Regions from separate parts of the Mesorhizobium vachelliae genome, predicted to be linked through region 1. Evidence: riboswitches for the same ligand, from Rfam matches in the RefSeq annotation. Region 1 holds a riboswitch; each other region holds the start of a gene.
The links. A riboswitch is a leader RNA that binds a small molecule or an ion and turns the genes downstream of it on or off. The one in region 1 is predicted to bind cobalamin.

Region 1 (7,964 bases):
GCGACACCGTGCCGATATCGACATTGCGCTGCTTGAAGATGCGGTTGGGCGTGAGCAACGCGTCGAGATCGTCGATCGACTTCAGGAACGGGTCGATCCACGTGCCGATGTCCTCGACCAGCTTCTGCGGCAGGTCCTGGTGCACGCCGCCCGGCCGGAAATAGGCCGCGTGCATGCGCGAACCGCTAGCCCGCTCATAGAACACCATCAGCTTTTCGCGCTCGACGAAGCCCCACAGCGGCGGGGTCAGCGCACCAACGTCCATCGCCTGCGTCGTCACATTGAGGATGTGCGACATGATGCGGCCCATCTCGGAATAGAGCACGCGGATCAGTTGCCCGCGCTTCGGCACCTCGATGCCGAGCAGGCGCTCGGCCGCGAGCGCGAAGGCATGCTCCTGGTTCATCGGCGCGCAATAGTCGAGCCGGTCGAGATAGGGCACGGCCTGCAGATAGGTCTTGGCCTCGATCAGTTTCTCGGTGCCGCGGTGAAGCAGCCCGATATGCGGATCGACGCGATCGACCACCTCGCCGTCCAGCTCCAGCACCAGGCGCAAAACGCCATGCGCCGCAGGGTGCTGCGGACCGAAGTTGATGTTGAAGTTGCGGACGGAGGTTTCAGCCATTGTGGCGCCTCAATTTGCCTTCGCCTTCTCGTCCCCCGGAAGGACGTAATCCGTCCCTTCCCACGGGCTCAAGAAGTCGAAGTTTCTGAATTCCTGCTTCAATTCCACCGGCTCGTAGATCACGCGCTTGGCCTCGTCGTCGTAGCGGACTTCGACGAAGCCGGTCAGCGGGAAATCCTTGCGCAGCGGGTGCCCCTCGAAACCGTAATCCGTGAGGATGCGGCGCAGATCCGGGTGGCCGCTGAACAGCACGCCGTAGAGGTCGTAGGTCTCGCGCTCATACCAGTCGGCGCCGGGATAGACGGCGGTCAGCGACGGCACCAGGGTCTCCTCGTCGGCCTGGACCTTGAGGCGGATGCGCACATTCTGCTTCGGCGAGAGAAGGTGGTAGACGACATCGAAGCGCCTGGCGCGCGAGGGATAGTCGGCGCCGGAAATGTCGATGATCGAGATGAACTGGCAGCGCGGATCGTCGCGCAGGAAGGTCGCCACTTCGATCAGATTGCCCGGCTCGACGGACACCGTCAGCTCGCCATAGGCAAGCACGGCTTCGCCGATGCGGCCGGAGAGCTTCTCGCCGAGATAGGTGGAGAGTTCGTTCAACGCCAGGGTCATCGGCTCACCGTTCGATCGTGCCGGTGCGGCGGATCTTCTTCTGCAGAAGGAGAATGCCGTAGAGCAGCGCTTCCGCGCTCGGCGGGCAGCCGGGCACATAGATGTCGACGGGCACGACGCGGTCGCAGCCGCGCACCACCGAATAGGAATAGTGGTAGTAGCCGCCGCCATTGGCGCAGGAGCCCATCGAGATGACGTAGCGCGGCTCCGGCATCTGGTCGTAGACCTTGCGCAGTGCCGGCGCCATCTTGTTGGTCAGCGTGCCGGCGACGATCATGATGTCGGACTGGCGCGGGGACGCGCGCGGCGCGACGCCGAAACGCTCCGAGTCATAGCGCGGCATCGAGGTGTGGATCATCTCGACCGCGCAGCAGGCGAGGCCGAAGGTCATGAACATCAGCGAGCCGCTGCGCGCCCAGGTGATCAGCGCTTCGGTCGAGGTGACAAGGAAACCCTTGTCGGCCAGCTCATTATTGATCTCGAGGAAGAAGGGATCGTCCTCCCCCACCGGCCTGCCGGTGTTGGGGTCGATGATGCCCTTGGGCTTCGGCGCGACGAGGGTGCCTGAACTGTCGTTCAATCCCATTCCAGCGCTCCTTTTTTCCATTCATAGGCAAAGCCGATGGTCAGCACCGCCAGAAACACCATCATTGACCAGAAGCCGAGCATGCCGAGCTTCGAGAAGGACACCGCCCACGGGAACAGGAAGGCGACCTCGAGATCGAAGATGATGAACAGGATCGACACCAGGTAGAAACGGATGTCGAACTTCATGCGGGCGTCGTCGAACGAGTTGAACCCGCATTCATAGGCGGAAAGCTTTTCCGGGTCGGGATTGCGGTAGGCCACCAGGAAAGGAGCGACGATAAGCGCCAGACCAACGATCATCGCCACGGCGATGAAAAGGACGATAGGCAGGTAAGAACTCAGGAGTGCGCTCATGCGGCGGCTTTCCTTCGGCGGGGCAGTTCACTTTGATTACAGCAACGGACTCTAATGCGGAAGCGTGACAGTTTAACCGCTGAACCGTTTTAAGGGGCCCTATGCTGCAACGCGGCGAGGGTTAGCGCAGCGGTTTCGGTGACGCAAGTCAAACCTTGTTCAAATCGCGGCCCTGGACGCCTTATCGGAAGAAACTGGTCCGATCCGCTCCTGTTTGATTTCTTTCACTTTTTACTCCACTTTTCTCTCCTGACATATCTCCCGCCATCTGCCTGCTAGCATGGCCGGAATCACCGGCTAAAAATCCAACGGACGATCGGGGCAAGGACACCTTGATGAAGGAGAAAATCTCGCTCGCCATGGCCAGGCGCATTGCGCTGGGCGCGCAAGGGTTTAACGATCCTCGCCCCGGAGGGGTTCCGGATCGCCGCCACCTTGCCCGTGTGCTTTCCCGGACCGGCCTGTTACAGATCGATTCCGTCAGCGCGGTGGTGCGCGCGCATTATATGCCGCTCTATTCGCGCCTCGGCCCCTACCCGCTTGCGCTGCTCGACAACGCCGCCGTCACCCGCAAGCGCGCGGTCTTCGAATATTGGGCGCATGAGGCGTCATTCCTGCCCGTCGAGACCTACCCTCTGCTGCGCTGGCGCATGCAGCGCGCCGAGCAGGGCGACGAGATGTATCTCGGCCTTGCGAAATGGGGCCGTGAACGCAAGGCGATGATCGACGAGATCTATAGAGAAGTCGCCGATCGCGGGCCGATCGCCGCGTCCGATATCGAAGGCCACAAGGGCAATGGCGGCTGGTGGGGCTGGAGCGAGGCCAAGCATGCCTTCGAATGGCTGTTCTGGGCCGGACGCATCACCACCGCCTACCGGCGCGGCTTCGAGCGCTATTACGACCTGCCCGAGCGCGTTTTGCCGCAGGCTGTGCTTGACCTGCCGGTACCCTCGATCGAGGACGCGCATCGCGAATTGCTGCGCATTTCCGCCCGCGCCCACGGCATCGCCACCTATGGCGACCTGCGCGACTATTTTCGTCTCGCGCCAGGCGACACGAAGGACAGGATCGAGGAACTGGTCGAAGCCGGCGAACTGCTGCCGGTGAAGGTCGAAGGCTGGGACAAAACTGCCTATCTCCACAAGGACGCCCGTTTCCCGCGCCGTATCAGGGCGCGCGCCCTGCTCGCCCCCTTCGATCCCGTCGTTTTCGAGCGCACCCGCACCGAAAAGCTGTTCGATTTCCGCTATCGCATCGAAATCTACACGCCGGCCGAAAAGCGCCAATACGGCTATTATGTGCTGCCCTTCCTGCTCGGCGACCGGATCGTCGCCCGCGTCGATCTCAGGGCCGACCGCCCGGCCAGCGTGCTGCGCGTCCACGCCGCCTATGCCGAGGCTGGGGCGCCGCCTGAAACCGCCGCCCAGCTCTTCGACGAGCTGAAGCAGATGCAGGCCTGGCTCGGCCTGGAGGCGATCGAAGTGACGCCGGCCGGCGACTTGGGTCCGGCGCTGGCCGACATCAAGGTGTCGTAGCCGCGCGTTGACAGGCGCCTAGCCATAAGCCTAAATCCGCCGCAGACGGTCTTCTCCCGGCAAAGGGAGGAGCCAAGAGGGAATGCGGTGCGGGTCAAAAACCCAAATCCGCGGCTGTCCCCGCAACTGTGAGCGACGAGCCCCGGCCGAAAACCACTGGGATGTTCCCGGGAAGGCGGCATTCAAGGCGACGACCCGCGAGCCAGGAGACCTGCCGTCTGAGACTTTAAGTATCCGAATGCCCGGCGGGTTTTCCGGGCAAGGAGCCTGGTTTTGGATCGCAACGACAGTTTCCCGGCAAACAGTGCGGATATTTCGTCCGAGCCCGACGCGCTCGCCGGTGTGACCGTCATCGTCTGCTCGTCCTGTCGCGACGAGACCGGCTCGGACGCGCATCCGCGCGCCGGCGCGCTGCTGGCCCAAGATACGCGCCGTGCCGCTTCGGCCGAAAACATCCGCATCCACACCGTCGAATGCCTCGGCAACTGCAAGCGCCGGCTGAGCGCCGCACTCCTGCGCGACGGCTGCTGGAGCTACGTCTTCGGCGATCTGGACACGACCAGCGGCGCCGATCTTGTCGCCGGCGCAAAGCTGTTCGCCACCTCGACCGATGGCCTGATCCCCTGGCGCGGTCGGCCCGATTCCCTCAAGCGCGGCCTGGTTGCCCGCATCCCTCCCCTCGACATGCTGAAGGACTGACCATGAACGCATCCGTTTCCCGTGTTCCCTGCACCGTCGTCACCGGCTTCCTCGGCGCCGGCAAGACGACGCTGATCCGCAACCTGCTCGAAAATGCCAAGGGCAAGCGGCTGGCGATCATCGTCAACGAATTCGGCGATGTCGGCATCGATGGCGAGATTCTCAAAGGCTGCGGCATCGACACCTGTCCGGAAGAAAACATCGTCGAGCTCGCCAATGGCTGCATCTGCTGCACCGTGGCCGACGACTTCGTGCCGGCCCTCGACCAGATCCTGTCCCGCACACCGAAGGTCGATCATATCCTGATCGAGACCTCGGGCCTCGCTCTGCCGAAGCCGCTGGTCCAGGCCTTCCAGTGGCCGACGGTGAAGAGCCGCGTCACCGTCGACGGCGTCGTCGCCGTGGTCGATGGGCCTGCCCTGGCCGACGGCCGCGTCGCCTCCGACATGGACGCCCTGCAGGCCCAGCGCGCGGCAGACGATTCGCTCGACCATGACGATCCGGTCGAAGAGGTGTTCGAGGACCAGATCGCCTGCGCCGACCTGATCATCCTGTCGAAGAGCGACCTGATGGATGCGGCGGGCTCGGAACGCGCCAACGCCGTCATCGGTGAGCATGTCGCGCGCGCCGTGAAAGTGGTGCCGACCGCGCAGGGCAAGGTCGATCCGTCCGTGCTGCTCGGCCTCGGCCTCGCCGTCGAGGACGACATCGAGAACCGCAAGACCCATCACGATGATGAGCTCGACCACGAGCACGACGATTTCGATTCCTTCGTCATCGACATCCCGTCGATCGCCAATCCCGACGAGCTGGCAAAGCGCGTTGCCTTGGCCGCCGAGCAGGAAAACGTTTTGCGCGTCAAAGGCTTCGTCGAGGTCGGCGGCAAGCCTATGCGGCTTCTGCTCCAGGCCGTCGGCCCGCGCGTCAACCATTACTATGATCGGGCCTGGACGGCCGAGGACGACCGCTGCTCGCGGCTCGTCGTCATCGGCCTCAAGGGGCTGAACCGCCCAGCGATCGAGCGTATCCTCGCCGGCTGAGGCCAACACGAAAAAGCGATGCATATCCTCGCCACCACATCCGCTTCGCTCGACGATCTCGCCGAGCCGATCGACCTCAGGCAGACGCCTGCGGATATCGTGGCTTTGTCCTTTACCGACAGCGACCTCGCCGGCCTGGCCGCCGCCTGGAAGGCCGATGCGGAGCAGCTACCCTCGATGCGGCTGGCAGCACTTCGCGACCTTCGCCACCCGATGTCGGTGGACCTGTGGATCGACAGCGTCGCGCGCCACGCCAAGGTCATCCTCGTCCGCATCCTCGGCGGTTATGACTGGTGGCGCTACGGCTGCGACCAGCTTGCAGCGTTGGCGCGCATACGCGGCATCAAGCTGGCGTTGCTGCCCGGCGAAAGCCATGACGAGGACCAGCGGCTGATCGAAGGCTCGACCCTGCCGCGCGCCGAATTGGATGCCCTCCTCGGCTATTTCCGCGAAGGCGGCCCGGCGAACATGGCGGCCCTGGTGCAAAGGCTGGCGAGGCTTGCCGGGTCGGAAACGGCCGTGGCCGAGCCGGTGAGCGTGCCGAAGGCGGGGTATTATCTGCCGGGCCACGGCGTGGTCCCCCTCCCCCTTGTGGGGAGGGTCCGGCCGCAGGCCGGGGGTGGGGTCCTCCGCGACACAAGCCGACATCAAGAAGCGCCGAGCACTGCCGAGGCGACCCCACCCGGCCCTGCGGGCCACCCTCCCCTCGAGGGGGAGGGAAACGCCGCGTCCATCATCCCCATCCTCTTCTACCGCTCTATGTTGCTAGCCGCCGACGTCGCGCCCATAGACGCACTCGTTGACGCATTGCGGACGCAGTGTCTCGCCCCAGTGCCGATCTTCGTGTCCAGTCTCAAGGATCCGACATCTCTCGCCTTCGTCGAAAACGCCATCGCCTCGCTCAACCCGGCCGCCATCATCACCGCCACCGCATTCGCCTCCGGCGCCGAACCGGGCGCCGAGACCTTGTTCGACCGCGCTGGCATACCCGTCTTCCAGGTTATCGTCGCCACGACGAGGCGCGAGATCTGGGAAAAGAACCAGCGCGGCCTCGCGCCCGCCGATCTCGCCATGCATGTGGTCCTGCCGGAGCTCGACGGCCGCATCCTCGCCGGCGCGATCTCCTTCAAGGGCGAGATCGAAACCGATCCGGCGCTGGCGTTTCGTGCTTTCGCCAACCGGCCCGAGGCGGACCGGGTCGCGCAGGTCGCCATGCGGATCGCGGCGTTCATCCGCCTGCAGCGGACGGAGCGGGCCGAGCGCAAGCTGGCGATCCTGATCCCGGATTATCCGAGCGCGCCTGGACGGACCGGCTACGCCGTCGGCCTGGACGTGCCGTCCAGCGTGCTCGCCATGCTGCATGACCTGAAGGAACAGGGCTATGCGGTTGAAGGGATTCCGCAATCGCCGCGCGAACTGCTCAATGCGCTTGAGGTGGGTGGGCCTGGCCTCTCCATAGAGGACTACTTCGCCTTTTCGGCCGAGCTGCCACAGGCCGCGCACGATGCAATAGAGGCCGCGTGGGGCAAGGCAGAAGGGACAGGTTCGCGCGAGGCGACAGAACGCCGGCCTGCACAAGCAAGCCCCGAAAATCACTTCCCCTTCCGCGCCGCCACCTTCGGCAACGTCACCGTGGCGCTGGCTCCCGACCGCGGCCGCTCCGCCGACCGGCGCGCCGACTACCACGACCCGACGCTGCCGCCGCGCCACGAGCTGATCGCCTTCGGCCTGTGGCTGCAAAAGTCGCTCGGCGTGCACGCCATCGTCCATGTCGGCGCGCACGGCACGCTGGAATGGCTACCGGGCAAGACGGTTGCGCTCTCCGACGCCTGCTTTCCCGAGATCGTCACCGGCTCCCTGCCGGTCATCTATCCCTTCATCGTCTCCAATCCGGGCGAAGCTGCGCAGGCCAAGCGGCGCATTTCGGCGGTCACGCTCGGTCATCTGCCGCCGCCGCTCACCGGCGCCGGTCTCGACGAAGGCCAACAGAAGCTCGAAAGGCTGGTCGATGAGTATGCCCAGGCCGACGGCCTCGACCGCCGCCGCCGTGACCGCTTGGCGAAGCTGATCGTCGAGACGGCCCGGATGACCGGGCTTGCCTCGGAAGCCGGCGTCGCCAAGACCGATCAACCCGACGAGGCACTGCGCCGGATCGACGCCTGGCTCTGCGACCTCAAGGATTTCGCCGTCAAGGACGGGCTGCATGTCTATGGCCGCGCGCCGGAAGGCGAAACCGATCCGCTGCGCCGGCAAAGCGCCGAAGCCGAAAAAGCGAACCTGCTCACGGCCCTCGACGGCCGCCATATCAAGGCAGGTCCCGCCGGCGCGCCCGCGCGGGGACGTTCTGATGTCTTGCCCACCGGCCGCAATCTCTTCACCTCCGACCCGCGCACCATGCCGACCCCGACGGCTTACGATCTCGGCCAGGCAGCGGCGGAAGAAGTCGTGCGCAGCTACATGCAGAGCCATGGCGACTGGCTGCGCTCGCTGGTCATCGACCTCTGGGGC
Region 2 (6,598 bases), on a different contig from region 1:
GCGGCATAACGAGAATTCGGCAAAGCCTCAGACCTGCACTGTCTCCCGGAGCGCGCGTGTTGCAGCGACCATGTTCACGAGGGCAGGGCGGACCTCCTCCCAATTGCGTGTTTTGAGGCCACAGTCGGGGTTTACCCAAAGTTGAGCATCAGACAGGCGCTCGCGGGCAAGCATGAGGAGGGCCGAAATCTCGGCGACTTCCGGAACGCGCGGTGAGTGGATGTCATAGACTCCAGGACCGATTTCGTTCGGATATTTAGAGCTCGTAAAGGCGTCAAGCAGTTCCATTGCCGAGCGCGATGTCTCAATCGAAATTACATCCGCATCCAGCTCAGCGATCGCGTCGATGATCTCGTTGAATTCCGAATAGCACATGTGGGTATGGATCTGAGTCGAGTCCTTTACACCTGTTGAAGCGATCCGGAAGCATTCGACCGACCAGTCAAGATAGACCTTCCAGTCGCACTTGCGCAGCGGCAAGCCTTCGCGAAACGCGGCCTCGTCGATCTGGATCATCCTTGCGCCGGCTCTTTCTAGGTCCGTCACTTCATCGCGAATAGCGAGCGCGATCTGGCGGCAGACCTCGGAGCGGGGTACGTCGTCGCGAACAAAAGACCAATTGAGAATGGTCACTGGGCCTGTTAGCATTCCCTTTACAGACTTTTGCGTAAGCGACTGGGCGAATTGCCACCAGCGCACCGTCATCGGATTGGGGCGCGATACGTCGCCGAAGATGATGGGGGGACGCACGTAGCGCGACCCATAGCTCTGCACCCAGGCATGTTCGGTGAAGGCGAAGCCGGAAAGTTGCTCGCCGAAATACTGTACCATATCGTTTCGTTCGAACTCGCCATGCACCAGCACGTCCAGCCCGATCTCCTCCTGCCAGCGAATAGCAGCCTCGATCTCCTTCTTCAGAAAGGTTTCGTAATCGACATAGCTGAGCTGGCCCTTCGCGTGAGCGGAACGCGCCTTGCGCACCTGAGGCGTCTGCGGAAAGGATCCAATGGTCGTCGTCGGGAACGGCGGCAGGCCGAGCGCGCGGGCCTGGGCCCTGGAACGCTCGGCAAATGCGCTCCTTCGTTGCTTCATGGCGCCGTTAATGTCGGCGATCCGCCCTTCAACGAGCGGGTCATGGACCTTCGTGGATGTTGCGCGAGTCGCGGCAGCCTCGGCAGAAGCTTTCAACTCGCCAGCCACCGCATCTCTACCTTGGGACAAGGCCCGGGCCAGGATGACCAGCTCGTCGATCTTCTGGGCCGCGAAGGCGAGCCACGACCTGATGTTCGCATCCAGTGCCGTCTCCATACGCAAGTCGATCGGCACATGCAGCATCGAGCACGAAGACGCGATCTCGACTCGGTCCAACGGCCAGCCCGCGACGATCGGCTTGATGCGGTCGAGAATGGCAGTAAGGTTCGCGCGCCAGACGTTACGGCCATTGATCAAGCCAAGCGAGAGCACCAGATCCTTAGGCGCGAGCCGACCAACCGTCTCCAACTGTTCGGGAGCACGCGAGAGATCAAAATGCAGGCCCGCCACAGGCAGCGATATCGCCGTCTCGAGATTTTCCCCCAGAGGCCCGAAATAGGTAGCCAGCATGATCTTCAGCTCGGGCGCGGCCTTCGACAGCTGCCCGTAGGCAAATTCAAGTGCGGCTCGTTCGTTCTGGTTTAGATCGAGCACAAGCGCTGGCTCATCGATCTGCACCCAATCGGCTCCCGAGAATTTCAACCTCCGCAGGAGTTGCTCGTAGACGGGCAGAAGCCGCGGCAGGAGCGCGAGGGGATTGAAACCTTCGGCAGGTGATTTCGCCAGCTTGAGAAAAGTGACCGGTCCAAGGATGACCGGGCGTGTATGAATGCCCAGGGCTTTAGCCTCGAGGAAGTAATCAACCGGTTTGGTCGACGAGAGTGTGAACGCCTGATCGTCGTCAAGTTCCGGCACGATGTAATGATAGTTGGTGTCGAACCATTTGGTCATTTCCATCGCGGTTAGGGCAGGGCCAGCCGCATGCTCCTGACCAGAGTCGCAATTCCCCGTCTGACCTTGGTTGCCGCGGGCCATGGCGAAATAGATGTCGAGTGGGACCTCGCCGCCATTCCATGCGTAGCGAGACGGCACGGCGCCGACCATGGCGGCGGTGTCGAGTACATGGTCGTAGAGCGAAAAGTCGTTCGAGGGGATTTTCGACACACCGCGATCGCGCTGCTCCTCCCAGCTCGCGGCACGGAGTGCCTTTGCCGTCGCGAGAAGGTCGGCAGCGCAAGATTTTCCGGACCAATAGCTTTCGAGCGCGAATTTCAATTCCCGCCTGCGACCGATACGCGGCACACCAAGCGTCGCTACAGGAATTTGCTGAGAGAGAGTCATGCGATACCCCGATGGTTGGGGCGTGGGGGACAACGAAGGCGCCAGTAGGCCGGTACGAACGCCGGGCTGCAGCGGCCACCGAGACACCCCGCCCGTGGACAATAGTTCGCCGTGGCAGGTCTCCTGGCTCGGGGGTCATAGCCTCTATCCGTCTTCCCGAGGCTGTTCGCCTCAGTGACATGAGTGGGGTCGGCTCGCCTCTAACAGTTGCGGGGGCAGCGCCGGCATCGCACCGGCTTCCCTCTTAGCTCCGCTGCGGCAGCGCCGTACGGAGAACCATGGCTTGGACACAATCACAGCAGTCCGCTCTTTTGTCAACATCGCATAAAGAAATCTTTATGTCATTATGTGAACGCACTTTGTACTATCACAGTGATTTCCAAGTCGCGTGGAGGGACGAACAAGGGGCGTTTGGATCGCGAATATATTTAATTCGGCACGCGGTAAGGCAGATTGGCTACATGAAGCCAGACCTTGGCTGCTGCAGGGCCCGGGCCAAATCGACAAATGGGCGCGCTGTGCAGAACTGTGACAGACGGCGGTTCGGCCCGGCTGCGCAAGGGTTGTTAGCCGCGCCTTTGGTCGAATGGATTGGGGCGCGAAGGCAGGGTGTCTGGCTCGACCCCGTCGAGGGCTTCTTCGCCGAGCTGTCGAGCGACGCCTCAAGCGAGGCGCCTTTCATCTTGTCGTGTAGGCGGCCATCAACCGCTTCTTCGCCGAGCATAATCCGACAACCCAAACGCTTCACCTGGACCGCCGACCCGAACAAAATCATCGCCGCCGTCAAACGTGGGCACCAAGTGTTAGATTCAATCCACTACTGGCTACCGACTACTGCTCGAAAAGCAGTGCCAAGGTGGGGCCAGCCGCGCGCTCGCAACTTGGCCTACATCCGATTGCCAGATGCAGTTCATTTAGGGCAACCCAAAGGGGTAGAAGCACACAAACTGATCATCTCTGTTCAAGCTCGGTGAGGATTTAATTTTAACGTTTCATGGCCTCGCCGGGCGGCTCGCTCCAGACGCGAGGTGCTCGGCCTGCAGTTCTGCGTCACGCGATCCTAGGCGGAGTCAGGAGTTGGCGCGGTTCAAGGGCGCAACAAAGCTGCACCACACGAAGCAGAGGGGAAAGACGAACGCGGAGTCGGCTACATCAAGGAGAACGCGAACGCCGGCCGGCGGTTCGAGAGCTGGGCGGCGTTCGAGGCGCATCTGGATCGGTGGATGCGCGAAGTTGCCGACCAGGGCGAACACGGCACCACCGGCGTTGCGCCCGTGGAACGTTTTGCCGCTGAAGCTCGAGCGCTCCGCGCGCTTTCCGGCAGGTCGCCGTTGGGCAATTGTGGGGCCTGATCCGCAAGGTCCAGGCCGACTGTGCGATCGATCTGGATACGAACAGCTACTCGGTGCCCTGGCGCCTGATCGGCGAGAGCGTCCAGGTCGTGGTTTTGGCTGGCCGTGTGATCATCCGTCATGCGGCCAGATGGTGAGCGATCATGCCCTGTGCCCGGGGCAGTGGTACAATCCCGAAAAGGCTTCGGCTTCATTGCTCCTGAAAACGGTGAGAAGGACATCTTCGTTCATGCCACCGCGCAGACCCGCTCAGGACTGAGCATGCTGATGGAGGGGCAGAAGGTGTTTGTCCAATGCGGGCAGGGCAAGAAAGGCCTGGAGGTACGGAATATTCGCCTCGCCTAGCCAAATGCGTTGGCCCAACCGAAATTGCGCCTCAGACAAAGAAAAAGCCCGCTGCCGGGAGGAGGTGGCAGCGGACTCTATTTCGAATGAGGCGCGGGAGGAGGTGCGCCCACTCAGCGTCGGCACCATCTGGGAGGAGTAGATGGTCGACAAGTCATGATCATACCGATAGCAACGGATATTGCAACGCACAAATTTTATATCGCAAGTGCGAAACCATGCCGGATCCGCTTAGTCGAGCCTGAAAAGTCCGGTCAGGCTGCGGCTTTGTTGTGGGTACGCTTGGCAGGTGCCGGCGTTCCCGGATCCTTAATGAGGTTGGAAATCTCGGCCGCTTCTGGGATCCCTGGCGAGTGAATGTCATAGACACCAGCGGCGACCTCGTCCCGGCCTTCGGCCAGGGCAAAGGCGAGCACGACCAACTCGTCGGTCTTTTGCGCCGCGAAGGCGAGCCACGACTTCACATCCGCGTCGAGTGCCGTCTCGATGCCCACGTCAATCGGCAGATGCAGCATCGATAAGGCTCTGTTGGAATGCCGTCGCGCATCTTTTGTCCATTTATCGGGTGGATGATTGCTATTCCAACAATCAATTTTACCGTCCTAATAAAATCGTATTAGAGGATCCTGAATTGCAGCGCGTTGGGTATCCTCGTCGTGATTGGTGCGTCGACCGAGGCCGCCGGAAAGAAGTCGCAGACGGCATGTGCGGGATTGTTGGTATCGTTGGGCAACAGCCCGTGTCGGAGCGGTTGGTCGACGCCTTGAAGCGTCTGGAATATCGCGGCTATGATTCCGCCGGCGTTGCGACTATCACCGAGGGCGCCTTGCAGCGGAGGCGCGCTGAGGGCAAGCTCGTCAATCTAGAGAAGAGACTGAAGGCAGAGCCGCTAAACGGCTCCATTGGCATCGCCCACACGCGCTGGGCAACCCACGGAGCGCCGACGGAAGGCAATGCGCATCCGCACTTTACCGACGGTGTGGCCGTCGTCCATAACGGCATCATCGAGAATTTTGCCGAGCTGAAGGAGGAATTGACGGCGGGGGGAGCCGAGTTCCAGACCGACACCGACACGGAAGTCGTCGCCCATCTTGTGGCAAGACACCGCCAGGAGGGCATGGGCCGGGGCGAAGCGATGCATGCCATGTTGAAACGCATCAAGGGCGCCTACGCGCTCGCCATCCTTTTTGAGGATGATCCGTCGAGCATCATCGCAGCGCGCAATGGACCACCGCTGGCAATCGGCCACGGCGACGGCGAGATGTTTCTGGCATCCGACGCGATCGCACTTGCCCCCTTCACGAATGAAGTCACCTATCTCATCGACGGTGACTGGGCCGTAATCGGCAAGGGGGGTGCCGATATCTTCGATTTCGACGGCTACCCAGTAGAGCGTCCGCGTCAGACCTCTATGGCCGCGGCTTATCTGGCCAACAAGGGCAAACATCGCCACTTCATGGAGAAGGAAATCTACGAGCAGCCCGAGGCCATCGGCCATGTGCTCGCTCATTATGTCAGCTTGATAGAGAATCGCGCCGATCCGGTTCCTAGCTTCGATTTTGCCAGCATTCCGAGCCTGGCGATCTCTGCCTGCGGCACCGCCTACCTCGCCGGACTGATAGGAAAATACTGGTTCGAACGCTATGCTCGCCTGCCAGTCGAAATCGACGTTGCGTCCGAATTTCGCTACCGCGAGATCCCGTTGTCGCCCCAGTCTGCTGCTCTTTTCATTTCGCAATCTGGCGAAACCGCCGATACGCTGGCCTCGCTGAGATACTGCAAGAAACTTGGACTGAAAATCGGCGCCGTCGTCAATGGCGCCGAATCGAGCATCGCTCGGGAGGCCGACGCGGTCTTCCCAATCCTTGCCGGCCCAGAGATCGGCGTCGCCTCCACCAAGGCGTTCACCTGCCAGCTTGCCGTTCTTGCCGCACTTGCCATCAGCGCCGCCCGGACCCGCGGAACAGTAACCGAAAATGAGGTGCAGGCGCTGGTCCGAAGCCTTGCCGAAATGCCGCGCATTATGGGCCAGATCCTGAACAGCATCCAACCTAAGATAGAGCTTCTGGCGCGCGAATTATCCAGATATCACGACGTCCTGTATCTTGGCCGTGGCACCAGCTTCCCACTGGCAATGGAAGGTGCGCTGAAGCTCAAGGAGATTTCCTACATCCACGCCGAGGGCTATGCGGCGGGTGAATTGAAGCACGGTCCGATCGCATTGATAGACAAGAACATGCCGGTGATCGTCATCGCGCCGTTTGATCGCTTTTTCAACAAGACCGTCTCCAACATGGAGGAAGTCGCCGCCCGTGGAGGGCGGGTTATCCTCATCACCGATGAAAAAGGAGCAACCGCATCCAAGCTCGACACCATGCACACGATCGTGCTGCCAGCTGTCGACGAGATTATCGCGCCGATGATCTTCTCGCTGCCCATACAGCTTCTTGCCTATCACACAGCGGTCTTCATGGGCACAGATGTCGACCAGCCGCGCAACCTCGCAAAATCAGTCACCGTCGAATAGG
Region 3 (7,964 bases), on a different contig from region 1:
GATCAGCGCCGTGCCTGCGATGGCCAGCAGCGCGCCCGCCCAGGCAGCCGCGGTCGGCCTTTGTCCGCTGCGCAGCCACACCATCGGCAGGATGATGACCGGCGTCATTGAGGACAGCGTCGAGATGATGCCGACATTGCCGGTGCGCAGCGCAGCCATCAGGCAGGACATGCCGAGCGAGGTGCCGACGAAGGCGGAAAGCACGGCGAGCCCGACCGTGCCGAACTGGACAGCCTCGCGCTTGCCCCTGCCGAACGGCGTCGCGGCAAGGGCGATGAACAGGATCACGGCGAGGCCCGAGCGCAGCGCCATGGCCGTGAATGGCTCGACGCCGGCAGCCATTGCCGGGCGCGCCAGAAGGGTGCCGGTCGCCTGGCCGAGCGCCGTCGTCACGCCGAGCACGATGCCTGGTCCGAGTCGCCCGGTAAGCGGCGGGCCGGGCGCCGTGCTCACCGGCACGGTGGAAGGGGTGACGACCGGCATGGCCGGCGCCAGGTGGCCGCGCTTGAGGAAGCGTCGCGGCATGCCGATGGCAAGCACGATGCCTGCAAGCACCAGCGCCACGCCCAGCGCCTGCCAGTGGCTGACGGTTTCTCCGAGCACGAGATAGCCGAGCGCCAGCGCGAAAGGCGAGGTGAGTGAGAAGAGCAGCGCGGTGATGCGCGGGCCGACCGAATAGATGGTGGCGAAATAGGTCGTGCTGGCGATGCTGATGCCGGCGAAGCTCGATCCCGCAAGCAGCCAGAACTCCCTTGGTCCGATCGTGTGCCAGCCGCCGATCGCCAGCGACACCGAGCCGGTCATCACGAAGGTTGCGAGCATCTGCCAGCGGGCGAGCTGGAGGAGGGGAACGCGGCCCTTGAGCTCGCTCAGGAACATGGAGCTCAGCGCGCTGCATAAGGCGGCGGCGAGGGCGAGGCTTTCGGAGACCAACATGGCTGGTGATTGCGGGTCCGTGCGGACGTTGGGTGGATGGCGCTTCTTACGCCGGCTTGCAGCGGACAGCTAGGCCACGCGACTACGCGGCGCACCGAAGATCGACCATCCGGCCGCGATAAGCGCAGCAATGGTCGCAAGCAGGACCGCCAGGCTCGGCAAGTGGAAGAACATGTCTCGCCACCGGGGCTCGACGACCGCGCCGGTGCTGAAAGCCTCGCCGCTATATTGGCAAAGGATCCAGGAGGCGCCGCTGCGCACCATCTCGGCATCGATGTCGGAGATCAACGCCTTCGCGTCGCGCTCGGCTGAGGGCATCGTCGCCATATACGTCAGCAGCGCCTTGGCGGTGGCGAGATAGGCATGGCTGCATTCGTTGAACGGGCTCTCCTCGTCGCCAAGACTTCCCGGCATCAGGCCCCAGAGGCAGTAGGTGAATTGCAGATTGCCGTGATTGTAGAGTCGCCGGAAGGTCGGGTCGGTCAAGGTCTGTGCTTGCGCGAGTGCAAGAATGTCGCCGCGGTAGCGCGCGATCACCGCCATCTGGCCGTGGGTCAGGCTGGGGATCTGGATGCCGGGGGGAGGCGGCGCCGACGAGCCGCTATGCGCTTGCGCGGATGTGGCCAGCATGACCAGCAGGGCGGTCGTCAAAAAGCAATTGGCCGCCAGGGCAAGGAACCGTGGCGGCCAACGCATTTCAGTTCAGGCGTAGCGGCGTGCCGGGCTGCGCTGGTCGCGCACCGCGACGACGCGCTCGGCAACCGCGCCGAAGCCCAGCCCGACGACGGTCCACAGCACGAGCTGGATGCCGAGCGAGGCGACGCGGAACTGCCACAGCACGGTCGCCGAGAAGTTCTCCGGCACTTCGTTGATGTCGGGCAGCGCCGCCTTCACCAGCGCGAAGACGACGAGGAAGGCAAGTGCCGCGACGATCGACGCGTTCCAGGCGCCAAGCTGCTTCCATAGCCTTTGGGCCAACCCGACCGCCGCCACCATCGCCGCGATCGAGACCACGATCATGATGAAGAACAGCTCGGTGCGGTAGCCGATGGTCTCGGCATTGCCGACCGCGGGCGGGTTTGCGGGGTATTTGAGGCCGGGAACCACGATCACGGCAAGGAAGCCGAGCAGCGCGATGAGCGCCGAAGTGCCGCGCGGACCGAGCGAGCTCAGCCGGCCATAGGCGTAGGCGAAGACCAGCGAGAACAGCCCGCCAAGGGCGGCGCCATAGACCAGCACGCCGGTCGCCAGGCCAATGCCGGCCTGCGTGGCGCGGCTGACCATCTCTGGCTCCGGCGCCTCGCCGGCGGCCTGGGCCTGCTGGTCCTCGAAGGCGATCGCCTTGTCGACCTGCGGCTCGCCATAGACGCGGGCGAAGGCGAATGCCAGAATCCCCGCGACCAGCCCGACAAGCATGCCGCGCAGCAAAAGTTTTCCAACCATGTCACTAACCCTTTATCGAAAGCGGGTTCGGCGATGCCGAACCGCTTTAGTGGCAGGGGAAGCCGAGCAGGTGGCGGCCGTCATGCACGAATTCGTGCACCGCCGTGCCGCGGATCAGCGACGTCGCGCCTTCTTCCGCGCCGACGAAATAGATGGCCAGCATCAAGAGCAGGCCAGCGAAGATGGCCCAGGGCAGAAGCTCGCGGACCGGAATCGCAACCGGACCGTAGCTGGGGGTGAAGGTGGTGTCGGACATATTGACCTCCCGTGGGATACTGCGTCCCGTTGATCGAACAATGCTGCGGAATAAGGCCTGACTTTCGGCTGGTGCCGATCACAGTGGCGCGACCGTGCCGGACTCGCACCGGCTTCCAATCCCGTATAGCGCTAAAACACTTGTCAGCACTTCGTTCGCCTGTCAACGACATGTAATGGCCAACGCGGCTTCGCGCGGCCGAAATTTCACTGGACCAGGGAGTTTTGGGATGCTCGCCCGCCTGACGATGATCGCAAGCGGCGCGACGCGGGCCACGCGCAAGGGTCGCTTTCCGAATGACGAGGCGCTGGAGCCGCAAGCCATCGACCGCGCCGCCGCGCTGGCCGCTTCGCTGCGCCGCGCCGACCACGTCTGGACGAGCCCGGCGCTTGCCGCGCGGCAAACGGCCGAGGCGCTCGGCTTTGATGCGACGGTCGAGCCGCTGCTTGCCGACCAGGATTTCGCGCGGTGGGCCGGCAAAGGTTTCGAGGAAATGCAGGCCAAGGACCCGGAAGGCATGGAGGCCTGGCTTTCCGATCCGGATGCCGCACCCCATGGCGGCGAATCGCTTGCCGCCGTCGCCCGGCGCGTCGCCGCGTTGATCGAGCGCCTGGGCGCTGAGAGCGGCCACACCATCGCGCTCACCCATGCCGTGCCGATCCGCGCCGCCATGGTGCATGTGCTGGGCGCGCCGCTTTCCTCGATCTGGAAGATCGACATCGAGCCGCTATCGCTCACCGAGTTCCGCAGCGACGGCCGCCGCTGGGTGCTGCATGCGAGCGGCGTCGTCGCCGGCTGAACGCTGCGCAAGATCGCCCGCGTTCAATTGCCGACGAGCGGCAGCCGGCGCAGCAACCTTTGCGTCTGGACGGCATCCCAGGACATGTATTCCGTGATGGCGAGCCCGACAATATTGCAGGCGCCAGCGACATCATCGAGCAGCCGCAGGACATGCTCCGGTTCCAGCCGGCCGCGCGGAACGCCTTTGAGAAAGTCCGTTCCGGTCCCGGGCTTGTTGAACAGGATCGGCCGGAAGCTCTGCGGCCTGATGACATCGACATCGAAATGGACGGCAAGCTGCTCGATGCCTTGCCGTTCGAGCCACTGCAGGACCGTGGAAGAACTTTCGGCAACCTCGCCGGAGCCGGCGCTGCGCAAGCCCATGCGGACGAGAAATTCGTTCTCGGCCGGCGACCATTCGTCCAGTCCGGCATACATCACCCTGGCCGGATCGAGCGGAACGTCGACTTCGGCGACGAAATCCGGATCGCCTTCGCCGAGCAGCATGCCCAGCACTTGCGCGTGGCCGTGAGGGGTTTCCTCCGGCGTCTGCACGTCCGGATGCGCATCGATCCAGAGCACGCCGATATTCCCGCTATAACGCTTGTTGAGGTAGGCGATGGGCGCTAGATCGACCAGGCAGTCGCCGCCGATGGTCAGGACCTTGTCCGGCTGGTGCCGTTCCACGGCGGCTCGTGCCGCGCGTGCCTGAGCGAGCAGGGCCTGCTTTGCCAGGATGCCGTCTTCGATGTCGAGAGCAGGACCGTCGCCGGGAGGGGGAACGGTGACGGTCTCCTCAGGTCCTTGGGCTAAGGGAAGCAGCCACGACAGCAACCTTGAGCTGAGATGGTATTCCTCGAGGTTGCCGCCCTGCCACTGAGGCATATGCAGCCGCAGTGTCTTACCGTTGGTGGTCGTCATCGTCGGCTCCAACACGTCCGCAGGCATCATGCTTCGGTTGAGCATCGCGGCCTAGGGAAGGTTCGCAGACGGCCTATGTCAAGCTTCGAGCCGTACGGCATAACCAGGATATCAAGGCTTCTGCCGTTTCAGCGATCGCTAACGGAACGGAAACGCCTCGCTGCTATGGTGCCGCCCCGTGGCGAGGAGAGCCTCGCCTGAGGAGCCTGCCGGACATGGCCGAATATCCCGAGACCGAGCGCCGTCTTCATGTACGCGAATTCGTGCTCAAGGAAGCCACGATCATTGCCAACGGCGTCCGGATCGGCTGCTCCGTCAGGAACCAGCATGAGCAGGGCGCGGAATTGCGCGTCGGTGCAGATGTCGCCCTCCCGGAACGCTTCCTGCTCGAGGTTCCAGCCGACGATATGGCCTATCGCGCTTTGGTGCGGTGGCGGCGCAACGATCGCGTCGGCGTCGCGCTCTACAGCAACGCGCCGAAGGGCTGACGCTCAAAGATAGCGGCGCACGCTCGCCTTGTACGAGCGGTAGGATTCGCTGAACTTGCGCTCCAGATAGGCTTCCTCGCGCAGCACCACGCCATAGTGCAAGATGGGGAAGCTCGCGATGAGGGCGATAACGGCCCACCAAGTGTCAAACAGCAGGCCGATCCCGAGAAGCAGCCCCATCAGGCCGATATAGAGCGGATTGCGGGTAAAGCCGAACGGCCCGCTGGTGATGATCGCGGTGGTCGGCAAAGTCGGGTTCACATTGGTGCCGCCGCGCAACATGGTCGAGCGTCCCCAGGCGATGATGGCAATCGCAAGCGCTGCCAGCACGATGCCGAGCACAATGGTGAGCGGACGGCCGCCGATCGCCAGCGGCCGGACATAGCGCAGCGCCAGCATCACGATCAGCGCCACGAGAAAGAGCGGCGGCGGGAACACCGCGACCCCCGGATTGTCCGCTTTGTTGTCCATGGTCAATTTCGCCGGTCCTCAACCAGGCGCCATCGCAACCACTATGCACGGTCGCGCGCCACTCAGCAATTCAGGATTTGATCCGGCCCGGGATGATTTGCGACACGGCACATGGGGAACGCAGTCGCAGCGCGTTCATCGCTGCCGATCAACGGGGAATTCTCGCACGAGCAGGACAGCCGTTTGGGTGGCGCTGATCGCGATCGTACTCGTGGGGCTGTATCTGCTGGAGGCAAATGGCATGATCAGATTCCAGGCCGGCGGCCCAGCGCTAGCAGCAGCGGCTCGCTCCGCAGCACGGCTGGCTTGTCGCCTTCTGTTCCTTCAGCCAGCGGTCGCGCGGCTTGCAGCTTGCCGGCCGTGGTGTCAGCTCGACCTCGATGACACCGCCAACGATGCTTGGCTGAGCCGCCCGGTGCAATTCCATGGGGCGGACGCCGTCACTGATCTCGAAGGTCAGCTTGGCCGATTGGTCGAGCGCCACGTGATCCGCCACCTTGCGTATGATCGCCGCGAACTTCCCCGCCAGCATGTGAACCGGGCCGCCTTCGTCCACGTCCCACAACTGAATGAAGATTTCCGACCAGGACTCGGGATTCGCCTCGCAATCGAGCGCCGAGAACTCTCCCGCCTTGACCTCTGTCACGTGGTAGCCCGGCTTCACCGGCCGGCCGTCATAAACAAACACCAACGGCTTGTCCCCGTGTTCGGCCAGCGCGCCGAGAAGGTCACCGATGGTCAGATCCGATGGGGCCATCGGGAGCGCGGCATCGATTTTGTGATTGTCAGAAGAGAGCATGTCGGCTATTCCTCATTTCAACATTTCAAGGATTATTGAAACGTGGATGAACGTCAAGCCCTGATCGCCTTTGGCGCGCTGTCGCAGGAAACGCGCCTGCGCCTGTTGCGCCTGTTGGTCGTTGCCGGACCGGAAGGCATTGCCGCCGGTTCGCTCGCCGAACAAGTCGAGGTCTCGCCCTCCAATGTCAGCTTCCATCTCAAGGAATTGGAACGGTCTGGCCTCGTGACCGCGAGGCGTGATGCCCGCTCGATCGTCTACAGCGCCGAGTACGACGCGCTATCCGGACTGATCCGCTTCCTGATGGAGGATTGCTGCTCGGGCCGCCCGGAAATCTGCGCACCGGCGCTTGCGGCACCTTGCTGCCGGCCGGGCGAGGGGACCCGGCAATGATCGACGTGCCCGCCGCCCAGCTCCTCGTCGCCCAACCCAAGGCCAACCGATGAACACTTTCGATCTCTCGCGCCGGTTCGCGGCCGAAGCCCTGGGCACAGGTTTGCTTGTGGCGACGGTCGTCGGCTCCGGCATCATGGCCGAGACGCTGACGCATGACACCGCGCTGGCGCTGCTTGGCAACACGCTTGCGACCGGCGCGATGCTGGTAGTGTTGATCACCATCCTCGGGCCGATCTCCGGCGCGCATTTCAACCCAGCCGTCTCGCTGGTGTTCTGCATCAACCGGTCGCTGCCGGCCCGCGATCTTGTCGCCTATCTCGCCGCGCAGGTCGCCGGCGGCATTGCCGGCACGATGGCGGCGCACCTCATGTTCGCCCAGCCAATGCTGGAGGTCGCAACGAAGCTGCGTGCCGGGCCGGCGCAATGGTTCTCGGAGGTTGTCGCGACATTCGGCCTTGTCGCCGTCATTCTCGCCGGTCTCCGTTTCGAGCGGCGGGCCGTGCCGTGGCTGGTCGGGCTCTATATCACGGCTGCCTATTGGTTCACGGCGTCCACTTCTTTCGCCAATCCCGCCGTCGCCATGGCGCGCTCGCTCACCAACACCTTCTCCGGCATCAGGCCGGTCGATCTGCCGGGCTTCATCGTCGCCGAACTGCTCGGCGCCTTGATCGCGCTCGCGCTGATGGGCTGGCTGCTTAAGCCCGAAACCGTTCAGCAGTATCAGCCACTGAAAGCAGAGCCATGACGGTCACGATCTATCACAATCCCGCTTGCGGAACCTCGCGCAACACGCTTGCCATGATCCGCGCCAGCGGCGAGGAGCCGGTTGTGGTCGAATATCTGAAGACGCCGCCGAGCCGCGAGCGGCTGCTCGAACTGATCGGGGCGATGGGCATCGCCCCGCGCGAGTTGTTGCGGGAGAAAGGGACGCCTTACGCCGAACTCGGCCTCGCCGACCCGAAATGGAGCGACGGCGAGCTGATCGATTTCATGCTCGTCCATCCGATCCTGATCAACCGGCCGATCGTCGAGACGCCGAAAGGGACAAAACTCTGCCGGCCGTCGGAAGCGGTGCTGCCGCTGCTCGACAATCCAGTGCGCGAATTCGTCAAGGAGGATGGCGAGAAGGTCTCCTACGAGCCGGGGCAAGTCTGATTGGAAGCCACGGCACCGCTCGCCCGCAGCCGCCATCTCCTCGTCTCGGCTCTCGGCATCACGCAGATTCTTGCCTGGGGATCGTCATACTATCTGCCCGCTGTCCTTGCCGCGCCGATTGCCAGGGATACCGGCTGGTCGCTCGCCTCGGTCGTTGCTGGATTGTCCTGCGGGCTGCTGCTTGCCGGGCTGGTGTCTCCCGTCACCGGGCGGCTGATCCAGCTCCACGGCGGCCGGCCCGTGCTTGCCGCGAGCTCGTTGCTGTTGGCGGCGGCGCATTTGCTGCTGGCGACGGCAACCGCCTATCCCCTTTACCTGA
Region 4 (7,964 bases), on a different contig from region 1:
TCCGAGCTGGTCAATGACGACGGCACGGTCAAGCGCGGGCTGGAAGTACAGGCCTTCGCCGAGGAACACGGCCTGAAGCAGATCTCGGTCGCCGACCTCATCGCCTACCGCCAGCGCAAGGAAACGCTGGTCGAGCGCGTCGCCTGTTCCGACATCGACACGCCCGGCGGCAAGGCGCAGGTCTTCACCTACACGCTGCCCTGGGATTCCATGCATCATGTCGCGGTCGTCTTCGGCGATATCCGCGACGGCGAGGATGTGCCGGTTCGGCTGCATTCGGAAGATGTGGTCACCGACGTCTTCGGCACCAGCCACCGGCTCGACGGCATCATGAAGGCGATGGGCGAGCGCCGGCGCGGCGTCATCGTCTATCTGCGTGAGGGCTCGGTCGGCGTCGCCCATCAGGAGCGCAAGCGGCCGCAGAGCGGCGACCGCGAGGACCACGAGGAAGCCCGCCGCCGCGAGAGCGAGTGGCGCGAGATCGGGCTCGGCGCCCAGATCCTCAAGGATCTCGGCATCTCCTCGATCAACCTGATCGCCTCGCGCGAGCGCCACTATGTCGGTCTCGAAGGGTTTGGCATCCACATCGCCAAGACCGAGATTCTCTAGCTGATTGACGCCTCCGCGACATCGTCATCCTCGGGTCTGCGCGCCGCTTCGCGTCGCTCCGCCCGTGGATGACGAAGTGATTGAGGCTACGGCCAACTTCACCGTCACTCAGCGGGCATTACCGCCTCACCCCTGTCCGCATCGCAATCGTCCGTCGCCAGCCGGCATTGCCCGGCAAGCACGGTGACCAGCGCGATTACACCTGCCGCGATCGAAACCCAGAACCCGTTTTGCGGACCGAAGCTGTCGACCATCCAGCCGGCGGCGAAGGAGCCCAGCGCCATGCCGATGCCGATGCCGGTCGTCACCCAGGTTACGCCTTCGGTCAGCATCGCCGGCGGCACGTGGCGCTCGATCAGGCCGAAGGCGGTGATGAAGGTCGGCGAGATCGCGACGCCGCTGACGAACACCGCCAGTGCCAGTGTCGGCACCGTATCGGCGAAGAGCAGCGGCAGCGTGGTGAGCGCGATCACGGTAACCGCGACCGCCAGTTGCCGCTGCAGCGGCGCCTTCAGGCTGAGCGCGCCGACGATGATGCCGAGCACGAAGGACCCCAGCGCATAGACGCCGATGACGAGGCTCGCCGCTTCGGACTGGCCGAGCTGCTTTGTAATGGCAACCGTCGTCACTTCGGTCGTCGCGAAGGTCGCGCCGACGAAGATGAGGGCAAAAGTGATGATCTGGACTGGCCGCAAGCGGATCGCCGAGCCGTTCGCCCCATGCTCGGCTGGCCGGACAGGCGGCTCGGACGAGCGCTGCAGCAGGAACGCCGCCGAACCGAGCGCGAGCAGCAACGTGCTGACCACCATGCCGGCTTCGGGAAACAGCGCCGCGCTCAAGCCCACCGACAGCGAGGCGCCGGCGACATAGACCAGCTCGTCCGCGGCGGATTCGAAGGCGAAGGCCGTGTTGAGCTCCGGCCGGTCGCGAAAGATCTCGCTCCAGCGTGCCCTGACCAGCGCCGGGATACTGGGCATGGCGGCGGCAAGCAGCGCCGATCCGAACAAGGTCCAGGCCGGCCAGTGCTGGTTGGCCGCAACGATCAATGTCGCGAAGGCAAGCACCGAGACGAGCGTGGTCGGCAGGGCAATCGCGGTTTGGCCGCGCTGATCCACCCATCGCGAGATCTGCGGTGACAAAACAGCATTCACAAGTGCGTAGGTCGCCGAGACCGCGCCGGCCAGCCAGTATTCGCCATGTGTCTGCGACAGCATAGCGACGATGCCGATCGGCGCCATGGCGATCGGCAACCGCGCGATGAAGGCTGCGGCGGCGAAGCCTTTCGTGCCGGGAGCTTGAAAGATGTCCGCATAAGGGTTTCGCATGATCCTGCTCCTCGACAAGGGGGCACACTAAAACTACATACGCTGCGTATGAATGTGAGATAGTTCATACGCCGCGTATGTCAATTGGCATACGAGACGTATGTGAATAGGGCCAGAGCCATGCACAGACCGCGCAAGGAGATGATCGCCGAGACCCGCGCCAAGCTGATCGCGGCCGCCCGCCACGCCTTCGGCACGATCGGCTATGCCGGAGCCTCGATGGACGACTTCACCGCTTCGGCCGGCCTGACGCGCGGCGCGCTCTACCATCACTTCGGCGACAAGAAGGGGCTGCTGCAGGCGGTGATCGCCGAGATCGACGGCGAGATGGCGTTGCGGGTGAACGAGGTCGCCTCGAAAGCGCCGACCCGCTGGCAGCATTTCGTCGACGAATGCACCACCTATATCGAGATGGCGCTGGAGCCGGAAATCCAGCGCATCATGTTCCGCGACGGCCCGGCCGTGCTTGGCGACCCGGCGCAGTGGCCAAATGCCAGTGCCTGCACGGCGTCGATGACCGACCATCTGACGAGGCTGCAGGACGATGGCGTGGTCGTTCCGGACCTTGATCCCGAGACGACCGCACGGCTGATCAACGGCGCCAGCAGCCAGGCCGCACAGCGCATCGCCAATTCCAATGACCCCGAAGCCACCTCGAAGAAGGCAATCGCGGCGTTCAAGCAGCTGCTCGAAGGCCTGCGCAAAAAGGCCTGACCGCACGATAGAGTAACCATCGCCGGGCTTGTGCACCGGTTTTGACCGTGGCCGACCGCGCCGCAATTGACTTTCCCCGGCACGAGCGCATCTTCTCGCGCCAACTCCGCGGGTGGGAGAGTCGGGGCATGTGGGACTTCAGCATCGCCAGGTCGGTGTCCATCATGATGCGGACATGGCCGTTCATCGTCTTTCGCATGATCGTCTATTTCGGCATAACGGTCGCCTACATCATGGCGACCGGCACCGGCGCCAGCGTCGGCTATGGTGTCGGCCACATCTCGACCGATCCCGATGGTCCGATGTCCTTCGCGCTCTGGGGCGGCGTGGTCGGCTTCGGCGTCGTGTCGATCGCCGTCTACTGGATCCGCGAATACATCCTCTATGTGCTGAAGGCGGGCCATATCGCCGTCATGGTGCATCTGATCGACGGCCATGACGTTCCCGACGGCCAGAACCAGATTGCCTATGCCAAGGAAGTGGTCACCCAGCGTTTTGCCGAAGCCAACATCCTTTTCGTCGTCGACCAGCTGGTCAAGGGCGCCATTCGCGCCATCACCGGCCTGATCGGCGGCATCGCTGCCTTCCTGCCCATTCCGGGCTTGAGCGGCCTGGTCAGCTTCATCAACACCGTCATCCGCATCTCGCTGACCTATGTCGACGAGATCATCCTCGGCTACAACATCCGCATCAATTCGAGCTCGCCCTTCGAGACGGCGCGGCAAGGCGTCGTGCTTTACGCGCAAAATGGCAGGCACATGGTCAAGAACGCCGTCTGGCTGGCGGTGATCATGTGGGGCGTGTCCTTCGTCATCTTCCTGTTGATGCTGGCCCCGGCGGCCGCCATCCTGTGGGTGATGCCGGGCCAGCTTGCCGGCTGGGCCTTCGTGCTGGCCATCGTCTTTGCCTGGGCCTTCAAGGCGGCCTTCATCGAGCCCTTCGCCATCGCCTCGCTGATGCAGGTCTATTTCGAAGCCATCGAAGGCCAGACGCCCAATCCCGAATGGGACCGCCGGCTGGCCGAGACCTCGTCGAAGTTCAGGGAACTGCGCGACAAAGCGCTGGTCTCCTTCGGCAGCGGCTCACGCTGGGATACCCCGCGAGCCGCTTGATCTGCTGCTGGTCAGCGCTTCGGCGCGCTGCCAAGCCTTGCTATCGCCGATTTGAGCGGTGCCTCGCCGGCACCGCGAAACGTCTCGCTCATCACCAGCTCGGGCAGGGGCAGGCGTTTGCCCCAGCCATTCGCCTCGAGGTCCGGCCTCGGCGCGAAGGCCGAGACGCGGCCGACGCAGAGATAGGCTATCGGCGTGACATGGTCCGGGATCGCCAGAAGCCGCTTCAGCGCCTCTGTCTCGATGATGCTCACCCAGCCGACGCCGACGCCTTCGGCGCGTGCCGCCAGCCAGAAATTCTGCACCGCGCAGACGGTGCTGTAGAGGTCCATCTCCGGGTTATGCCAACGGCCGAGCGGCGAGTCCTTCGAGCGCTGCCGGTCGCAGGTGATGCACAGATTGAGCGCGCTTTCGCAGATGCCTTCGAGCTTCAGCTTGCGGTAGAGCGCCTGCCGCTCCGCCTCGATCGCAGGCAGTTCCTGCTCACGCGCGGCGAGGAACAGGTCGCGCACTTGTCTGCGCCGCTGGGCATCGCGGATGACAATGAAATTCCACGGCTGCATGTAGCCGACCGACGGCGCGTGATGCGCGGCGTTGAGCAATCGCGCGAGCACACTGTCGTCGAGATCGTCGGGGACAAAATGGCTGCGCACGTCACGCCTGGTGAACATCGCCCGGTAGACCGCGTCGCGCGCCAATTGATCAAAGTCGTCGCCGCTCATGGCGATCGCTGCTGCCGTCATCGCTTTTCCCCTTGCGACAAGCAGTCTCCCGCCTGACCAAGCGGAAGACCATGTCTGCCAGGCCGGTCTTCTGGCTCGGGATCCTCCCGCACCGGCGCCTTCCCGTCATCGACAGTGGCTTTGCCGGCGCGGTCCCCCTCACAGCGTTGGGCACGCCACGGAGTTCAACCGTGTTCCCGATTCTCCCGCGTCGCGGGCACCAAGCAGCGAGGAGACCTTACCGCGAAGCCTGGGCCGCGCCAATGGCGCCAGCGACACGGGCTGACGCAATTTTCCCCAGCCATTCGGCTTTCGAACATGGTCATCCGCGCCGCCGGTGCCTAGATTAGGCGCCATGGCCACCCGTCTCTACACGCACCCGATCTTCCTGGAACATCTTACGCCGCCCGGCCATCCCGAGCGGCCCGACCGCTTGCGCGCCATCGAGCGCGTGCTCGACGACGAGGCCTTTGCGGCGCTCGATCGCGTCAAGGCGCCGGAAGGCGACGAGAAAACCATCCTCTATGCGCACCCCGAGAATTTCGTCGAGCGCGTGCGCGCGGCGATCCCTGAAAGCGGCATCGCCTCGATCGACGCCGATACCAGCGCCAGCCCGAAAAGCTGGCAGGCCGCGGTGACGGCGATCGGCGCGGCCAATGCCGCGGTCGACGATGTGTTCGAGGGCCGAGCCGCCAATGTCTTCGTCGCCGCCCGTCCGCCCGGCCATCATGCCGAAAAGACCACGGCGATGGGTTTTTGCCTCTTCAACACGGCGGCGATCGCCGCCCGCTATGCGCAGAAGAAGCACCAGGCCGAGCGTGTCGCTATCGTCGACTGGGACGTCCATCACGGCAACGGCACGCAGGACATTTTCTGGGACGATCCTTCGGTGCTCTATTGCTCGACGCACCAGATGCCGCTTTATCCCGGCACCGGCGCGAAGAGCGAAACCGGCGCCGGCAACATCGTCAACGCGCCGCTCGCGCCGCAGACCGGCAGCGACCTGTTCCGCGACGCTTTCCTGTCGCGCGTGCTGCCGTCGATCGACGCGTTCTCGCCGGACCTGATCATCATTTCCGCCGGCTTCGACGCGCATCACCGCGATCCGCTGGCCGAGATCAACCTGACCGAGGACGATTTCGACTGGGCGACAGGGCAATTGATGGAGCGTGCCGGGCGCCACAGCGGCAACAGGCTCGTCAGCTTGCTGGAAGGCGGCTACGATCTGCAGGGACTGGCATTTTCAGTCGCCGCCCATGTCGGGCGGCTGATGAAGGGATAGGGTATGGCAGTGGAAGGCAATGAAGACGTCAAGGCGATGAGCTTCGAGCAGGCGCTCGACGCGCTGGAGAAGATCGTCGATGATCTGGAGCGCGGCGACGTCCCGCTCGACCAGTCGATAAGGATCTACGAGCGCGGCGAGGCGTTGAAGGCGCATTGCGACCGGCTCTTGAAGGCTGCCGAGGACAAGGTCGAGAAGATCAGGCTGTCACGCGACGGCAAGCCGGTGGGAACGGAGCCGCTGGACGCGGAATAATTGGAATAGGGTGGGCAGAGCAAGCAGGTAAGGAGTTCAAGCCATGTGCCGCAACATCAAGACCCTGGCCAATTTCGAACCGCCGGCAACCAATGACGAAGTGCATGACGCAGCGCTTCAGTTCGTGCGAAAGCTGAGCGGCTCGACGAAACCTTCGAAGCGCAACGAGCATGCCTTCCACCATGCGGTCGAGGCGATCGCCGCGATCGCGCGCGAGTTGATCGACTCGCTCGAGACCAGCCAGGAGCCGCGCAATCGCGAGGTGGAGGCGGCCAAGGCGAAGGCCAGGTCGGCGCTGCGTTTCGCCTGAGGGACACCCATGAGCTTTTTTCCGGGAAACGATCCTGAACCCGGCGATGCCTTCGCCTGCGATCAGATCGAGCTGATGGTGGTTCCGAACGCCAAGGATATCGGTGGTTTCGAGGTGCGCCGCGCGCTGCCGACGGCAAAGCGCCGTCTGGTCGGGCCGTTCATCTTCTTCGATCGCATGGGGCCTGCCATCCTGCGCGCCGGCCATGCGCTCGACGTGCGCCCACATCCGCATATCGGGCTTTCCACCGTCACCTATCTGTTCGACGGCAAGATCAGGCACCGCGACTCGCTCGGCACCGAAATGGTGATCGCGCCGGGCGACGTGAATTTGATGACCGCGGGACGCGGCATCGTTCATTCCGAGCGCACGCCGGAAGAGCTTCGCGGCGCGCCGATGTCGGTCTCCGGCCTGCAGACCTGGCTGGCGATGCCCGACGGCAAGGAGGAAATTGCGCCGGTGTTTGCAAACACATCGGTGGCTCGTCTGCCTGAGATCGATGCAGAGGGCGTCAGCGGCCGCGTCGTCATCGGCGAGTTCTCGGGGCTGCGCTCGCCCGTGGCGACCCTTTCGGACACGCTTTACGCGGATCTCAGGCTGGCGGCGGGTGCTGCCGTGAAAATCCCGGCCGATGCCGAGGAGCGCGCCATCTATACACTGGAAGGCGAAGTCTCGATCGCCGGCGACGCCTTTCCGGCCGAGCGGCTGCTGGTGTTCAAGCCGGGCGAGGAGATCGTCGTTTCCTCAGAGCGCGGTGCGCATTTCATGCTGTTCGGCGGCGCCTCGCTCGGCTCCAAGCGCTACATCTGGTGGAATTTCGTCTCGTCCTCGAAGGAACGCATCGAGCAGGCCAAGCAGGAATGGAAGACAGGCCGCTTCGATATCGTTCCTGGCGATGAGCAGGAGTTTATTCCGCTGCCCGAGAGCTAGGGACCGCTCCACCCGCGCGTCACCGACGCGCATTTACATTCGCCCGGCGGCGGCCTATTCCCGCGCATGATTATGGCGCAATTTGTTGGTAGCGCCGTGTTCGATCAATTGAGGCAGGACGCGCCCGAGTGAAGCCAGACACGCCGCTGCTCGACAAGGTCCGTATCCCGGCGGACCTGCGAACGCTTGATGAGAGCGCGCTGCCGCAGCTTGCCGCGGAACTCCGCGCCGAACTGATCGATGCCGTGTCGCAGACTGGCGGCCATCTTGGCGCCGGCCTTGGCGTCGTCGAGCTGACCGTCGCCCTGCATTATGTCTTCAACACCCCGGACGACCGGCTGATCTGGGACGTCGGCCACCAGGCCTATCCGCACAAGATCCTGACCGGCCGCCGCGACCGCATCCGCACGCTGCGCCAGGAAGGCGGCCTCTCCGGTTTCACAAGGCGCGCCGAGAGCGAATACGACCCGTTTGGCGCAGCCCATTCCTCGACCTCGATTTCGGCCGGTCTCGGCATGGCCATGGGGCGCGACCTGTCGGGCGGCCGCAACAATGTCATTTCCGTCATCGGCGACGGCTCGATGTCGGCCGGCATGGCCTTCGAGGCGCTGAACAATGCCGGCGCGCTCGACGCCCGGCTGATCGTCATCCTCAACGACAACGACATGTCGATCGCGCCGCCGACCGGCGCCATGAGCGCCTATC

Region 2: linked by a shared signal. The riboswitch ahead of metE (5-methyltetrahydropteroyltriglutamate--homocysteine S-methyltransferase) and the one ahead of RFM41_RS17110 (DUF1636 family protein) in region 1 are both predicted to bind cobalamin.
Region 3: linked by a shared signal. The riboswitch ahead of RFM41_RS26850 (CbtB domain-containing protein) and the one ahead of RFM41_RS17110 (DUF1636 family protein) in region 1 are both predicted to bind cobalamin.
Region 4: linked by a shared signal. The riboswitch ahead of bluB (5,6-dimethylbenzimidazole synthase) and the one ahead of RFM41_RS17110 (DUF1636 family protein) in region 1 are both predicted to bind cobalamin.

Annotation. Positions count from the first base shown of each region.
Region 1 covers NZ_JAVIIR010000007.1:250,898-258,861, forward strand. Annotated here, with positions in the region: gene RFM41_RS17085 (NADH-quinone oxidoreductase subunit D) at 1-625, opposite strand, end outside; gene RFM41_RS17090 (NADH-quinone oxidoreductase subunit C) at 635-1,240, opposite strand; gene RFM41_RS17095 (NuoB/complex I 20 kDa subunit family protein) at 1,245-1,826, opposite strand; gene RFM41_RS17100 (NADH-quinone oxidoreductase subunit A) at 1,817-2,182, opposite strand; gene RFM41_RS17105 (winged helix-turn-helix domain-containing protein) at 2,518-3,717, shown strand; cobalamin riboswitch at 3,747-3,950, shown strand; gene RFM41_RS17110 (DUF1636 family protein) at 3,991-4,416, shown strand; gene cobW (cobalamin biosynthesis protein CobW) at 4,419-5,456, shown strand; gene cobN (cobaltochelatase subunit CobN) at 5,475-7,964, shown strand, end outside.
Region 2 covers NZ_JAVIIR010000020.1:94,533-101,130, reverse strand. Annotated here, with positions in the region: gene metE (5-methyltetrahydropteroyltriglutamate--homocysteine S-methyltransferase) at 28-2,373, opposite strand; cobalamin riboswitch at 2,470-2,669, opposite strand; partial or broken gene RFM41_RS30460 (IS630 family transposase) at 2,991-3,188, shown strand; partial or broken gene RFM41_RS30455 (Mu transposase domain-containing protein) at 3,495-3,888, shown strand; gene RFM41_RS30450 (cold-shock protein) at 3,876-4,070, shown strand; partial or broken gene RFM41_RS30445 (hypothetical protein) at 4,325-4,588, opposite strand; gene glmS (glutamine--fructose-6-phosphate transaminase (isomerizing)) at 4,774-6,597, shown strand.
Region 3 covers NZ_JAVIIR010000015.1:101,199-109,162, reverse strand. Annotated here, with positions in the region: gene RFM41_RS26865 (EamA family transporter) at 1-936, opposite strand, end outside; gene RFM41_RS26860 (hypothetical protein) at 1,006-1,587, opposite strand; gene RFM41_RS26855 (CbtA family protein) at 1,639-2,379, opposite strand; gene RFM41_RS26850 (CbtB domain-containing protein) at 2,426-2,635, opposite strand; adenosylcobalamin (AdoCbl) riboswitch at 2,636-2,779, opposite strand; gene RFM41_RS26845 (histidine phosphatase family protein) at 2,865-3,434, shown strand; gene RFM41_RS26840 (arginase family protein) at 3,458-4,336, opposite strand; gene RFM41_RS26835 (PilZ domain-containing protein) at 4,552-4,824, shown strand; gene RFM41_RS26830 (methyltransferase family protein) at 4,828-5,295, opposite strand; gene RFM41_RS26825 (DUF6428 family protein) at 5,567-6,094, opposite strand; gene RFM41_RS26820 (ArsR/SmtB family transcription factor) at 6,137-6,487, shown strand; gene RFM41_RS26815 (MIP/aquaporin family protein) at 6,537-7,235, shown strand; gene arsC (arsenate reductase (glutaredoxin)) at 7,232-7,645, shown strand; gene RFM41_RS26805 (MFS transporter) at 7,646-7,964, shown strand, end outside.
Region 4 covers NZ_JAVIIR010000002.1:428,702-436,665, reverse strand. Annotated here, with positions in the region: gene ribB (3,4-dihydroxy-2-butanone-4-phosphate synthase) at 1-609, shown strand, start outside; gene RFM41_RS05670 (MFS transporter) at 714-1,934, opposite strand; gene RFM41_RS05665 (TetR/AcrR family transcriptional regulator) at 2,055-2,648, shown strand; gene RFM41_RS05660 (hypothetical protein) at 2,777-3,760, shown strand; gene bluB (5,6-dimethylbenzimidazole synthase) at 3,772-4,503, opposite strand; cobalamin riboswitch at 4,547-4,722, opposite strand; gene RFM41_RS05650 (histone deacetylase family protein) at 4,838-5,764, shown strand; gene RFM41_RS05645 (exodeoxyribonuclease VII small subunit) at 5,768-6,019, shown strand; gene RFM41_RS05640 (DUF2277 domain-containing protein) at 6,063-6,329, shown strand; gene RFM41_RS05635 (pirin family protein) at 6,339-7,259, shown strand; gene dxs (1-deoxy-D-xylulose-5-phosphate synthase) at 7,388-7,964, shown strand, end outside.